DNA from 2 places in the Phreatobacter stygius genome. Region 1 is predicted to be linked to the other one. Evidence: predicted binding sites of a transcription regulator. Region 1 holds the regulator's gene; the other holds the start of a gene.

Region 1 (6,443 bases):
GGCCAGCGTGCCGAACACCCGTCCCTCGAAGATCGCCTCTTCGCCGTCGGGCCAGGTCAGCGACAGGGCCGAAACGAAATGGGCCCGGGCGCCGGCGGTGGCGACGCCGCGCAAGGCCAGCTCGCGATCGACGCGGGCCATGGCGGCGGCGAAGTCGCGCGGGTTGCCGGCCCAGTCGGCGGTGAACAGGCCGGGGGCGCCGTCGAGCGCGTCGATGGCCAGGCCGGAATCATCGGCAACCGCCGGCAATCCGGTGGCGGCGGTGGCGGCGCGCGCCTTGATGGCGGCGTTCTCGGCATAAAGCGTGCCGATCTCGGCGGGCTCGGGCAGGCCGAGCTCGCCGGCGGAGACCAGCTCGATGCCATGCGGGCCCATCAGGTCGCGGAATTCGGCGAGCTTGCCCTTGTTGTGGGTGGCAACCACCAGCCGGGTGCCGGCGCTGAGCTTGCGGCCGGTCACGCGACCGCCGTCTTCTGCAGGTCGACCAGCTTGGTGCAGCCGGTCTTGGCGAGCGCCAGGAGCTGCAGCAGCTCGGCTTCCGAGAACGGCGTCTTCTCGGCGGTGCCCTGGATCTCGACAATGCCGCCGGCGCCGGTCAGCACGAAATTCGCGTCGGTATCGGCTTCCGAATCCTCGGCATAGTCGAGGTCGAGCACCGGCGTCCCCTTGTAGATACCGCAGGAAATGGCGGCGATATGGTCCTTCAGCGGGTTCGCCTTGACCATGTCGCGGGCCTTCATCCAGGCGATGCAATCATGCAGCGCCACCCAGGCGCCGGTGATCGCGGCGGTGCGCGTGCCGCCATCAGCCTGGATCACGTCGCAGTCGATGGTGATCTGCCGTTCGCCCAGCGCCGGCAGGTCGACCACCGTGCGCAGCGCCCGGCCGATCAGCCGCTGGATCTCCATGGTGCGGCCGGACGGCTTGCCGGCGGTCGATTCCCGGCGCGTGCGCTCCAGCGTCGCGCGCGGCAGCATGGAATATTCCGCGGTCACCCAGCCGCGACCCTGGCCGCGCAGCCAGGATGGCGGCTTTTCTTCCAGGCTCGCGGTGCACAGCACATGGGTATTGCCGAATTTCACGAAACAGGAGCCTTCGGCATAGCGGGCAACCGCGCGTTCGAGCGAGACGGGGCGCAGCGCGTCGGGCGCGCGTTTGGAGGGACGCATGGCGGGTTCCTGGTCAAATGATTGCGGTTCTTACGGCGAGCCGGGCCGAAGAACAAGAACGAGCCCACCGGCAGGGCCGAGCCGTGATAGGCTTCGAGGCTTGATCAGGCGGCCCCCACGGCCCAAATTCGCCGCTTGGAGGTCCAGCCTTGTCCGCCGAAACCCCGCGTTCCCAAGCCACCCTGTCCGCGCTCGCCCAGCTCGACGAGCGTTCGCGCGAGATTTTCCGGCAGATCGTCGAAAGCTATCTGGCCACCGGCGAGCCGGTCGGTTCGCGCAACCTGTCACGGATCATCCCGATGACGCTGTCGCCGGCGTCGATCCGCAATGTCATGCACGATCTGGAGGAAGCCGGCCTGATCTTCGCGCCGCATACCTCGGCCGGGCGGCTGCCGACCGAAACCGGCCTGCGCTTCTTCGTCGACGCCTTGATGCAATTCGGCGATCTCGCCGAATCCGAGCGCAATGCCATCGAGGCCCAGGTCGCCGCCTCCGGTCCCGACCGCTCGATGGAGACGGTGCTGGCGGACGCCTCGCAGCTCCTGTCCGGCATGTCGCGCGGCGCCGGCGTGGTGCTGACCTCGAAATCCAACGCCCGGCTGAAACATGTCGAATTCGTCCGCATCGAACTGGAGAAGGCCCTGGTCGTGCTGGTCTCCGAGGATGGCCAGGTCGAGAACCGCATCGTGCCGATCCCGCCCGGCCTGCCGCCCTCGGCGCTGGTGGAAGCCTCCAATTTCCTCAATGCGCGCATTCGCGGACGGACGCTGACCGAGGCGCGGGTCGAGCTGCAGCGGGGCCTGGCCACCGCCAAGGCCGAACTCGACGGCCTCACCCAGAAGCTGGTCGAGGCCGGCTTCGCCTCCTGGTCGGGCGGCGACCCGGCCGACCGCCAGCTGATCGTGCGCGGCCAGGCCAACCTGCTCGGCGACCTCAAGGCGCTGGAGGATCTGGAGCGCATCCGGCTCCTGTTCGACGACCTGGAATCGAAACGCGACCTGGTCGACCTGCTCGACCGCGCCGAGACGGCGGAGGGCGTGCGCATCTTCATCGGCTCGGAGAACAAGCTGTTCTCGCTGTCCGGTTCGTCGATGATCGTCGCACCCTATCGCGACGGCCAGAGCCGCATCGTCGGCGTGCTCGGCGTGATCGGGCCGACCCGGCTCAACTATGCCCGGATCGTGCCGATGGTCGACTACACCGCCAAGGTGCTGTCGCGGCTGATCGGCTGATCGTTCACAGGGCCCGCTCGCGCAGTCACCGCCGCATTTCCGCCTGCAGGCAATTCGACCATAAGTCACTCGGGCCACACGTTACTCGGACGACACGTTACTCGGACCAAAAGTCACATGGCGGCGCGCCGCCTCATCGACGATCCTCGAAGACCACACGGGAGGCAGGCATGCACGGGAAGTTCAACTGGAACGAATTGATGACCGACGATGTCGAGAAGGCCAAGGCCTTCTACGCCGCGACCGCCGGCTGGACCTACCAGAAGTTTCCCATGCCGGATGCCGAATACTGGATCGCGCACGCTTCCGACGGGTCGCCCGCCGCCGGCATCATGTCGATGCCCGCGGATGATCCGGAGGCGACGCCGGGCTGGCTGTCTTATGTCGAAATCGACAATGTCGACCAGCGCACCCAGGCCGTCACCGCAGCCGGCGGCCAGTTGCTGCAGGAACCCTTCGACATTCCCGGTGTCGGCCGCATCGCCATCATCGCCGACCCGTCGGGCTGCGTCATCGGCTGGCTGACGCCGATCGCCACCCCGACCAACTGACGGTCCGGTTCAGGCGGCCGGGGTGACGCGGCGAAGCGTCAGGTTGATCCGGCCGCCGTCCCTGAGCAGCGTGCTGGTGCCCGGCAGCAGCCGGTCGACGCCGTGAAAGGCGAGCCGGGCGGCGCCGCCGAACACCAGGGCATCGCCCGAGGCGAGCTTGACCGAGACGGTCTTGCCGCCGCGCGCGCTGCCACCGATCCGGAACAGGCCGGTGTCACCGAGCGACAGCGAGACCACCGGCGCGTCGAAATTCTGCTCGTCGCGATCCTGGTGCAGGCTCATCCGGGCGCCGGGCGCGTACCAGTTGACCAGGCAGGCTTCGGGGGCGTGCGGGTAACCGGAAAGCTCCCGCCAGGCCGCCATGACCATCTCCGGGATCGGCGGCCAGGGCTTGCCGGTCACCGGATGCAGCTGCTGGTACCGATAGCCGGCAACGTCCGAGACCCAGCCGAGCGGTCCGGCATTGGTCATCCGGACCGAGAAGGGCTTGGCGGTGCGCGGCATGACCGGCTGGAACAGGGGCGCCTCGCCGATCAGCCCGCGCAAGGTCGCAGCGAGCCCGGCCTGCGCCGGGCCATCCAGATAGCCCGGGTACCAGACGCAGCCCGGAACGACCGGGACGGCGGTCATCGCGACGGCGGACGCCGCGCGGTCGAGGCCTCGGCCGGCGCCGGCGTTGCCACGCGCGCCTCGAGAGCTGCCGCCCGCGCCTCGGTATATTTCAGCGCGCAATAGCCGAGACCCGCATCCGAAGTACCGTAATTGCGGCAGACCCGCTCGCGATTGGCGCCAAAACCGGCCTGTTCCTGCAGGAAGGCCCGCCCCTCGGGGGTCGTGCGCAGCCGCGCCTGCAAGGTGCGGCGCGCCTCGTTGAGCCGCCGGTCGGCGGCGCCGCGTGCCCGCTCGATCTCGGCGTCGGAGGGCATTTCCCGGTCGACCGGTCCCCAGATGCCGGTCGGGTCGACGATACATTCTTCGGTGAACCGGCAGACGCCGTCGGGCGCGGTCACGATGGCCGCATCGGACAGCAGGTCGATGACCATGGTGCAGCCGGGGAAGGCAGCCTCGAAGCGCGACAGGCCTGCCGGCCGGCCGAGCGGCTTCAGGGTGACGGTCTGGCCGGCATTCAGGTCCGGCGTGCAGATGCTGCGGATATCATTGCCGCGTCGGCCGGCGCCGGTCGCGGCAATGGTGAAGCTCTGCTGGGTCGGCGGGCCGACGCGGGTAATCACCATGGAGCCCTGCCGGCCGAGATAGCGCAGGTTGCGGCCCGGCAAGGTCTCCTCGCCGCGCCGTGGCGGCGGCCCGGCCGGCCCGCGCTGGCCCGACTGGCCGACACCGCCGCCCCGGGCGGCCGGCGGCCGTCCCGACGGCACGGTGGCGCCCTGTGGCGTCGGAGCCACGGCGCCGGGCAATTGCATTTGCGCGCGGGCCTCCAGGCCGCCAAAGGCGACCAGGGCGGAAATCGCCAGGAGGAAACCGAAACGCTTCATCGAGAGATCCGATAATCGTTGAACTCCTGTCACATAGCGCGCCGGCAGCGCCGGGTCACGTCGCGTGAAGCGGCCAGGAACGTGTCGGTCCGGCATTGTTGCCGTTCAGCCGCAGTCGTGTCCCGCGGGCCGGTTCCGGCGGAGAACCGGCGGGTTTGAGGGAGCGAATTCCCGGCTGCGATGCGACAGCAGTTCTTGCATGCTGAAAAGCCTGTCCCTATATCGCGAACAACCAACGAGAGCTTCGAGGGTTTCGCCGCTTTCGTTCACTTCAAAACCCCAGGATGAAAAGGGGTCGGCGCAAACAAGTTCCGACGGGCGCCCCGCCCGTGCTGTCTTGTCGCGTTCAAGGGTGCTTCGGGCCCTGCCGACCCGCTTAGAGTGAGGAGAAGATTATGGGCAAGGTCATCGGCATCGACCTCGGCACGACCAATTCATGCGTCGCGGTGATGGAAGGCACGACGCCGAAGGTGATCATCAATTCGGAAGGCGCCAATACGACGCCGTCCATCGTGGCCTTCACCGATGAGGAACGCCTCGTCGGCCAGCCGGCCAAGCGCCAGGCGGTGACCAATCCCGAGCGGACGATTTTCGCGGTGAAGCGCCTGATCGGCCGCCGCTATGATGACCCGACCGTTGCCAAGGACCAGAAGCTGGTCCCCTACAAGATCGCGCGGGCCGGCAATGGCGACGCCTGGGTCGAGGCCGAGGGCAAGAGCTACTCGCCCTCGCAGATCTCGGCCTTCATCCTGCAGAAGATGAAGGAAACCGCCGAATCCTATCTCGGTCAGACCGTCGACCAGGCGGTGATCACGGTTCCCGCCTATTTCAACGACGCCCAGCGCCAGGCGACCAAGGATGCCGGCAAGATCGCCGGCCTCGAGGTGCTGCGCATCATCAACGAGCCGACCGCGGCGGCGCTCGCTTATGGCCTCGACAAGAAGACCTCCGGCACGATCGCGGTCTACGACCTCGGTGGCGGCACGTTCGACGTGTCGATCCTGGAGATCGGCGACGGCGTGTTCGAGGTCAAATCGACCAATGGCGACACGTTCCTGGGCGGTGAAGACTTCGACATGCGTCTGGTCGACTATCTGGCGGCCGAGTTCCAGAAGGAGCAGGGCATCGACCTGCGCAAGGACAAGCTGGCGCTGCAGCGGCTGAAGGAAGCCGCCGAGAAGGCCAAGATCGAGCTGTCGTCCTCGACCCAGACCGAAATCAACCTGCCGTTCATCACGGCCGACGCCTCGGGTCCGAAACACCTGCAGTTGAAGCTCACCCGCGCCAAGTTCGAGGCGCTGGTCGACGATCTCGTGCAGCGCACCGTCGAACCCTGCCGCAAGGCGCTGAAGGATGCCGGCCTGTCGGCCGGTCAGATCGACGAAGTGGTCCTGGTCGGCGGCATGACCCGCATGCCGAAGATCCAGGAAGTGGTGAAGCAGTTCTTCGGCAAGGAGCCGCACAAGGGCGTCAACCCGGATGAGGTCGTCGCCATGGGCGCGGCGATCCAGGCCGGCGTGCTGCAGGGCGACGTCAAGGACGTGCTGCTGCTCGACGTGACGCCGCTGTCGCTCGGCATCGAGACGCTGGGTGGCGTGTTCACCCGCCTGATCGACCGCAACACCACGATCCCGACCAAGAAGAGCCAGGTCTTCTCCACCGCCGACGACAATCAGAACGCGGTGACGATCCGGGTCTTCCAGGGCGAGCGCGAGATGGCCGCCGACAACAAGATCCTCGGCCAGTTCGATCTGATGGGCATTCCGCCGGCGCCGCGCGGCATTCCGCAGATCGAGGTGACCTTCGACATCGATGCCAACGGCATCGTCAATGTCCAGGCCAAGGACAAGGGCACCGGCAAGGAACAGCAGATCCGCATCCAGGCCTCCGGCGGCCTGTCCGACAACGACATCGAAAAGATGGTCAAGGACGCCGAGGCCCACGCCGCCGAGGACAAGCAGCGCAAGGAGCTGGCGGAAGCCAGGAACCAGGCCGACG
Region 2 (6,443 bases), 430 kb from region 1:
TCGCCGGCACCCTTGCCGGGTTCATGGTGTTTGAATATGTCGACCAGCGCGTTCTCGCGCTGATCATCGCAGTGATCACGCTTGCCTTTACCGCCCGCTATTTCCTGAAAACCGGCGCCGCCGCGCCAAGCCTGCCGGTATCGCCACGCCTGGCGCTCGCCGCCAGTGCCGGGGCCGGCTTCACCACCTATATCGCCCATGCCGGCGGCCCGCCGCTCGCCATGTATCTGCTGCGCCGCGATCTGACCAAGACCGCCTATGCGGCAACCACCATCGTCGTGTTCACGCTCGGCAATCTGATCAAGCTGCCGGGCTTCGTCTATTCGGGGCTCGACCAGCCGGGGGTGTTCGTCAAGGCGCTGGCGCTCGCGCCGATCGTGCCGGTCGGCGTGCTGATCGGCCGGCGGCTGCATGACGGCCTGTCGCGTGAAAAGCTCTACGGTCTTTGTTATGGCCTGGTCGGAATCGCCGGCGCCAAGCTGCTCTGGGATGCGATCCGCGCATTGTGGCCGACATGACGACCCGCCCATCCAAATCGCCAGTTCCCATGCCATTCCTGGTCGGAGCCTTCGGGGTCTTCCTGCTGGCGCTGATGGACGCGCTGATCAAGAGTGTCGCCGCGGCCCATGCGACACCCCAGATCGTGTTCATGCGCTTTGCCTGCGGCCTGCCCTGGGCGATCCTGGCGCTCGCCGTGCTGCGGCCGCCCATGCCTGGCAGGGAAATGGTCCGCGCCCATCTGTTCCGCGGCGCACTGGTGGTGCTGACCGCCGGCCTGTTCTTTTATGCCCTGGCCAAGCTGGAGCTCGCCGAGGCGATCACGCTCGCCTTCCTGTCGCCGCTGTTTCTCGCCGCACTCGCGGCCCTGATCCTCAAGGAAGCGATTTCTCCGGCGGTGATGATCGCCATCGTCGTCGGTTTCATCGGCATGGCGATCATCGTCGCCGGCAAGGTCGGCGGCGGCGTGTTCGATCTCACCCGCATTCTCGGCATCGCCGCGGCGATCCTCAGCGCATTCTTCTACGCAGCCAATCTGGTGCTGCTCAGACAACGCGCCCAGACCGACGCGCTCGGACTGATCGTGCTGTTCCAGAACCTCTTCCCCATGCTCATGATCGCGCCCTTCGCCTACATGGTCTGGGAGACCCCGGACCCGCGCTCCTGGGTGCTGTTCGCCGGCATCGGCCTGCTCGGCCTCGCCGGCCACCTGTGCATGGCCTGGGCCTTTGCGCGCGCCAATGCCGGCCCGCTCGGCGTGCTCGAATACAGCGCGCTGATCTGGGGCTCGGCGCTCGGCTATCTCGCCTTCGGCGAAGTGCCCAGCTGGACGACCTGGGCCGGCGCGGCGCTGATCATCGCCGCCTGCCTGGCGGTCGCGCGGCGGCAAACCGGCCGCTGAGGTCAGGCTGCCGGCGGGCGGGCTTCGAAGATCATGCAGGTTTCGGTGCCATGGGCGATCAGACGGCCCTTGGCGTCGGTCAGGCGCGCCTCGGACGTGGCGATCCGGCCGCCGGCATGAATGACCTTGCCTTCGCAGCGCAGGACGCCGGCGTCGGGCAGAAGCGCGCGGACATAATTCACCTTCATCTCGACAGTGGTATAGCCCTGCCCCGCCTTGATGACGGTATGGACGGCGCAGCCGAGTGCCGAATCCAGCATGGTGGCGTGCCAGCCGCCATGGATGGTGGCCAGCGGATTGTAGAAATCGGCTGACGGCGTGCCCTCGAACACGGCCTTTCCGGGCTCGACCTCGACCAGCAGGAAACCCATGGTCTTGGCGATCGGCGGCGCCGGGTGGCGCCCGGCAAGCATGTCGCGCAGAAAATCGATGCCATCCTGGGCGGCGGCTTCAGCGGGCGGAACAACACCGTAATGAATCGTCATCTGTCACCTATCGTGTAACTGCACGTTACGGATGCTGCCACGGCCGGTCAAGCGCCGCCGCTCAGGCCTCGCGCGCCTTCAGCGTCCTGCGAATGGCGCGCAAGCCCTCGCGGGTGTCGTGCCACAGCGCCGCGCCCACGGCTCCCTCCATCCGGGCATGTTCAGCCTCCCAGAGCGGGATGGCGGTGGACAGGAGGCCGGTGCCGGTCTCGGTCAGTTCCGGCTTCATCGCCCGGCCTGGGCCGCTGGAAACGCTGACCAGGCCGGATGTCTCGAGCCGCTTCAGATTGCGGGTCATGGTGGTGCGGTCGAGCGCCAGCACATCGGACAAGGCGGTAACCGAGGCCACATGTCCCGAGGCCAGCGCCGCCAGGATGTTGAACTGGGTCACCTCCAGGCCGAGCGGGGCGAGGATCCGGTTATAGGCGCGCGTCACCGCATGGGCGGTCATGCGCGTCTGGAAACAGATGCAGGAACGCGCGATCCGCGTCAGCGTGGCTTGATCGGGGGCCGTCTTCATGTCGTCACGATCCGGCGAGACAAGGGCGACGTCAAGTTTTGGTCGCGAGCGGCGCGTTCTTGACTCTCTCCGGCCATACGCTTATCTCCCCGACCAGCTGTTAGCAGTCACGCTACACGAGTGCTAACAGCTCGGCCGATCTCGGCCGCCACGATATTCTGCGGCCTTCGCGCCGCTCATTTCAGGGACCATCAACCCATGAAGTTCCGTCCGCTGCACGACCGCGTGGTCGTTCGTCGCCTGGAGTCCGAGGAGAAGACCAAGGGCGGCATCATCATCCCGGATACCGCCAAGGAAAAGCCGCAGGAAGGCGAAGTGATCGCCGTCGGCGCCGGTGCCCGTGACGAAGCCGGCAAGCTGGTTCCGCTCGACGTGAAGAAGGGCGACAAGGTGCTCTTCGGCAAGTGGTCGGGCACGGAAGTGAAGATCGACGGCGTCGACCTCCTCATCATGAAGGAGAGCGACATCATGGGCGTGATCGCGAAGTAATTTCGCACCGCCCAGCCCCTCCCCTTTAGTTCTTTCCGACAGGAGTAAGCCAATGGCTGCCAAGGACGTGAAATTCGCCCAGGACGCGCGCGAGAAAATGCTGCGCGGCGTCGACATCCTCGCCGAAGCCGTCAAGGTGACGCTCGGCCCCAAGGGCCGCAACGTCGTCATCGAAAAGTCGTTCGGCGCGCCGCGCATCACCAAGGACGGCGTCACCGTCGCCAAGGAGATCGAGCTCGCCGACAAGTTCGAGAACATGGGCGCCCAGATGGTGCGCGAAGTGGCCTCGAAGACCAACGACCTCGGCGGCGACGGCACCACCACCGCCACCGTTCTCGCCCAGGCGATCGTCCGTGAGGGCGCCAAGTTCGTCGCCGCCGGCATGAACCCGATGGATCTGAAGCGCGGCGTCGACCAGGCTGTGCTCGAGGTCGTCAAGACCCTCGAAAAGTCGGCCAAGAAGGTCAAGTCCTCGGCTGAAGTCGCCCAGGTCGGCACCATCTCGGCGAACGGCGACAAGCTGATCGGCGACATGATCGCCAACGCCATGCAGAAGGTCGGCAACGAGGGCGTCATCACGGTCGAAGAGGCCAAGAGCCTCGACACCGAAGTCGACATCGTCGAAGGCATGCAGTTCGACCGCGGCTACCTGTCGCCCTACTTCATCACCAATGCCGACAAGATGATCGCGGATCTCGAGGATGCCTATATCCTCATCCACGAGAAGAAGCTGACTGGCCTCCAGGCCATGCTGCCGGTGCTCGAGTCGGTCGTCCAGACCGGCAAGCCGCTGATCATCGTCGCCGAGGACGTCGAGGGCGAGGCTCTGGCCACCCTCGTGGTCAACAAGCTGCGCGGCGGCCTGAAGGTCGCAGCCGTGAAGGCTCCGGGCTTCGGCGATCGCCGCAAGGCGATGCTCGAGGACATCGCGATCCTCACCGGCGGCCAGGTCATCTCCGAAGACCTGGGCATCAAGCTCGAGAACGTCACTCTCCAGATGCTCGGCCGCGCCAAGAAGGTGCTGATCGAGAAGGAAAAGACGACGGTCGTCGACGGTGCCGGCAAGAAGAAGGACATCGAGGCCCGCATCGGCCAGATCAAGGCGCAGATCGAGGAGACCACCTCGGACTACGACCGCGAGAAGCTGCAGGAGCGTCTGGCCAAGCTCGCCGGTGGCGTGGCGGTGATCAAGGTTGGCGGTGCCACCGAGATCGAAGTCAAGGAGAAGAAGGATCGCGTTGACGACGCGCTCAACGCCACCCGCGCGGCCGTGCTGGAAGGCATCGTCCCGGGCGGCGGCGTCGCTCTGCTCCGCGCCAAGGCCAGCATCGCGAAGCTGAAGTCGGAGAACGTCGACGTTCAGGCCGGCATCAATATCGTGCTGAAGGCCATCGAAGCGCCGATCCGTCAGATCGTCGAGAACGCCGGCGTCGAAGGTTCGATCGTGGTCAACAAGATCATGGAGAGCAAGTCGGCGACCTACGGCTTCAACGCCCAGACCGAAGAATATGTCGACATGTTCGATGCCGGCATCGTCGACCCGGTGAAGGTGGTTCGCACCGCCCTGCAGAACGCCGCCTCGGTGGCTTCGCTGCTCATCACCACGGGCGCGATGATTGCCGAAGCGCCGAAGAAGGAAAGCGCTGCTCCGGCCATGCCGGGCGGCGGCGGCATGGGCGGCATGGATTTCTGATCCAGCCACTCCAACCTCCACGCATACGGAAGGGGCGCCGCAAGGCGCCCCTTTTCGTTTGGCCTTGCCGGCATCGGGCAAGCCCTCCGGGCACGCAAAGCTGTCCAGCCATTGGCACCGGCTTTCGACCGTGGGAGTTTAAGCGATATCGAGCCGCCTGGATCCGCGGCTGGCTGATCCACCCGATGTGCAGCGAAACGGGAGACTGACATGCGACGCCGTAGCTTCCTCACCGGCGCCCTCGCCGCGGCGGCCTTGCCGCGTTCCACCCTGGCCCAGACGCCCTCCCGCGCGAATGTGCTGAAATATGTGCCGCAGGCCGATCTGACCGTGCTCGACCCGATCGGCACGACGGCCTATGTCACCCGTCACCACGCCCTGCTGGTCTATGATCAGCTCTACGGCATCGACAGCCAGTTGAAGCCGCAGCCGCAAATGGTCGAGGGCCACACCGTCGAGGATGACGGCAAGCGCTGGACGTTCAAGCTGCGCGACGGCCTGCGTTTCCACGACGGCGAGCCGGTGCGCGGCCGCGACTGCATTGCCTCGATCAAGCGCTGGGCGGCGCGCGACGCGCTGGGCCAGGCGTTGATCGTCCGGATCGCCGAAATGACGGCGCCCGACGACAAGAGCTTCGTCATCCGCCTGCACAAGCCGTTCGGAGCGCTGCTCGACGCGCTCGCCAAGGTCGGTCCGCCGGCACTGGTCGTCATGCCCGAGCGTTTCGCCAATACCGACCCGTTCAAGCCGATCACCGAAGCGATCGGCTCCGGGCCGTTCAAATGGGTCCCGGGCGAACGGCTGGTCGGCGCACGGGCGGTCTATGAACGTTACGACGGCTACAAGCCGCGCGAGAGCGGTCAGCCAGACTGGCTGTCGGGCCCGAAGGTGGCGCATTTCGACCGGGTCGAATGGCTGATCATGCCGGATCCGGCGACGGCCTCGGCCGCCCTGCAGAGCGGCGAGGCGGACTGGTGGGAAAACCCGCCCAACGACCTGCTGCCGCCGCTGGAGCGCAACCGCAATGTGGTGACCGAACAACTCAACCCGCTCGGCATCATGGGAACCGGGATCTTCAACTGCCTGCATCCGCCCTTCGACAAGCCGGCGGTGCGCCGTGTCGTGCTCGAAGCCATGTCGCAGGCCGACTTCATGACCTCGGTCGCCGGCACCGACCAGACCATGTGGCGCGAGGGCGTCGGCATCTTCCCGCCGGGAACACCAATGGCGAGCAATGCCGGCCTCGAGGTGATCACCGCCAAGCGCGACATGCCGGCGCTGCGCGAGAAACTGAAACAGGCCGGCTATCAGGGCGAACGCGTGGTGCTGATGTCGGCCAGCGACCAGTCATCGCTCGCCGCCATTGGCGAGGTCGGCAACGACCTGCTGCGCCAGCTCGGCATGAATGTCGATTTCGCCGTTTCCGATTGGGGCACGGTGGTGCAGCGCCGCGGCAAGAAGGAACCGCCGGCCCAGGGCGGCTGGAACATGTTCCACACCACCTGGACCGGCCTCGACGTGGTCAATCCGGCGGTGATGCAGCCGCTCAGGGCCAATGGCGCGAAAGCCTGGTTCGGCTGGCCCGACCTGCCGGACCTGCAGCGCCTGCAGGATGCCTGGCTCGACGCGCCCGATACCGAAACCCAGAAGCGCGTCGCCGCCGATATCCAGAAGGTGACGCTCGAACAGGTGCCGTTCCTGCCGACAGGCCAGTATTTCTCGAAATCGGCCTATCGGCGCAACGTCACCGGCATCCTCAAGGGCCAGATCGTGTTCTGGAACGCCCGGCGCGCTTGAGCGTCGGGCTGACGCCGGCGGCAAGACACGCCGGTGTCAGCCGCAGGTGGCGCTGCGGAC

What was found. Region 1 encodes HrcA, which represses chaperone genes, less so after heat shock. Its sites were predicted from a motif close to GTTAGCACTCNCNNNNNGNGAGTGCTAAC; they were not measured.
Region 2: the regulator HrcA is predicted to act here: its motif matches at 2,504-2,532, upstream of groES (co-chaperone GroES).

What each region holds. Positions count from the first base shown of each region.
Region 1 is NZ_CP039690.1:3,006,411-3,012,853, reverse strand. It holds gene E8M01_RS13950 (non-canonical purine NTP pyrophosphatase) at 1-459, opposite strand, end outside; gene rph (ribonuclease PH) at 456-1,169, opposite strand; gene hrcA (heat-inducible transcriptional repressor HrcA) at 1,319-2,401, shown strand; gene E8M01_RS13935 (VOC family protein) at 2,572-2,952, shown strand; gene E8M01_RS13930 (alpha-ketoglutarate-dependent dioxygenase AlkB family protein) at 2,962-3,582, opposite strand; gene E8M01_RS13925 (hypothetical protein) at 3,579-4,445, opposite strand; gene dnaK (molecular chaperone DnaK) at 4,841-6,443, shown strand, end outside.
Region 2 is NZ_CP039690.1:3,437,397-3,443,839, reverse strand. It holds gene E8M01_RS16115 (sulfite exporter TauE/SafE family protein) at 1-518, shown strand, start outside; gene E8M01_RS16110 (DMT family transporter) at 515-1,399, shown strand; gene E8M01_RS16105 (PaaI family thioesterase) at 1,402-1,884, opposite strand; gene E8M01_RS16100 (MarR family winged helix-turn-helix transcriptional regulator) at 1,946-2,404, opposite strand; gene groES (co-chaperone GroES) at 2,603-2,893, shown strand; gene groL (chaperonin GroEL) at 2,946-4,586, shown strand; gene E8M01_RS16085 (ABC transporter substrate-binding protein) at 4,797-6,383, shown strand; gene E8M01_RS16080 (hypothetical protein) at 6,420-6,443, opposite strand, start outside.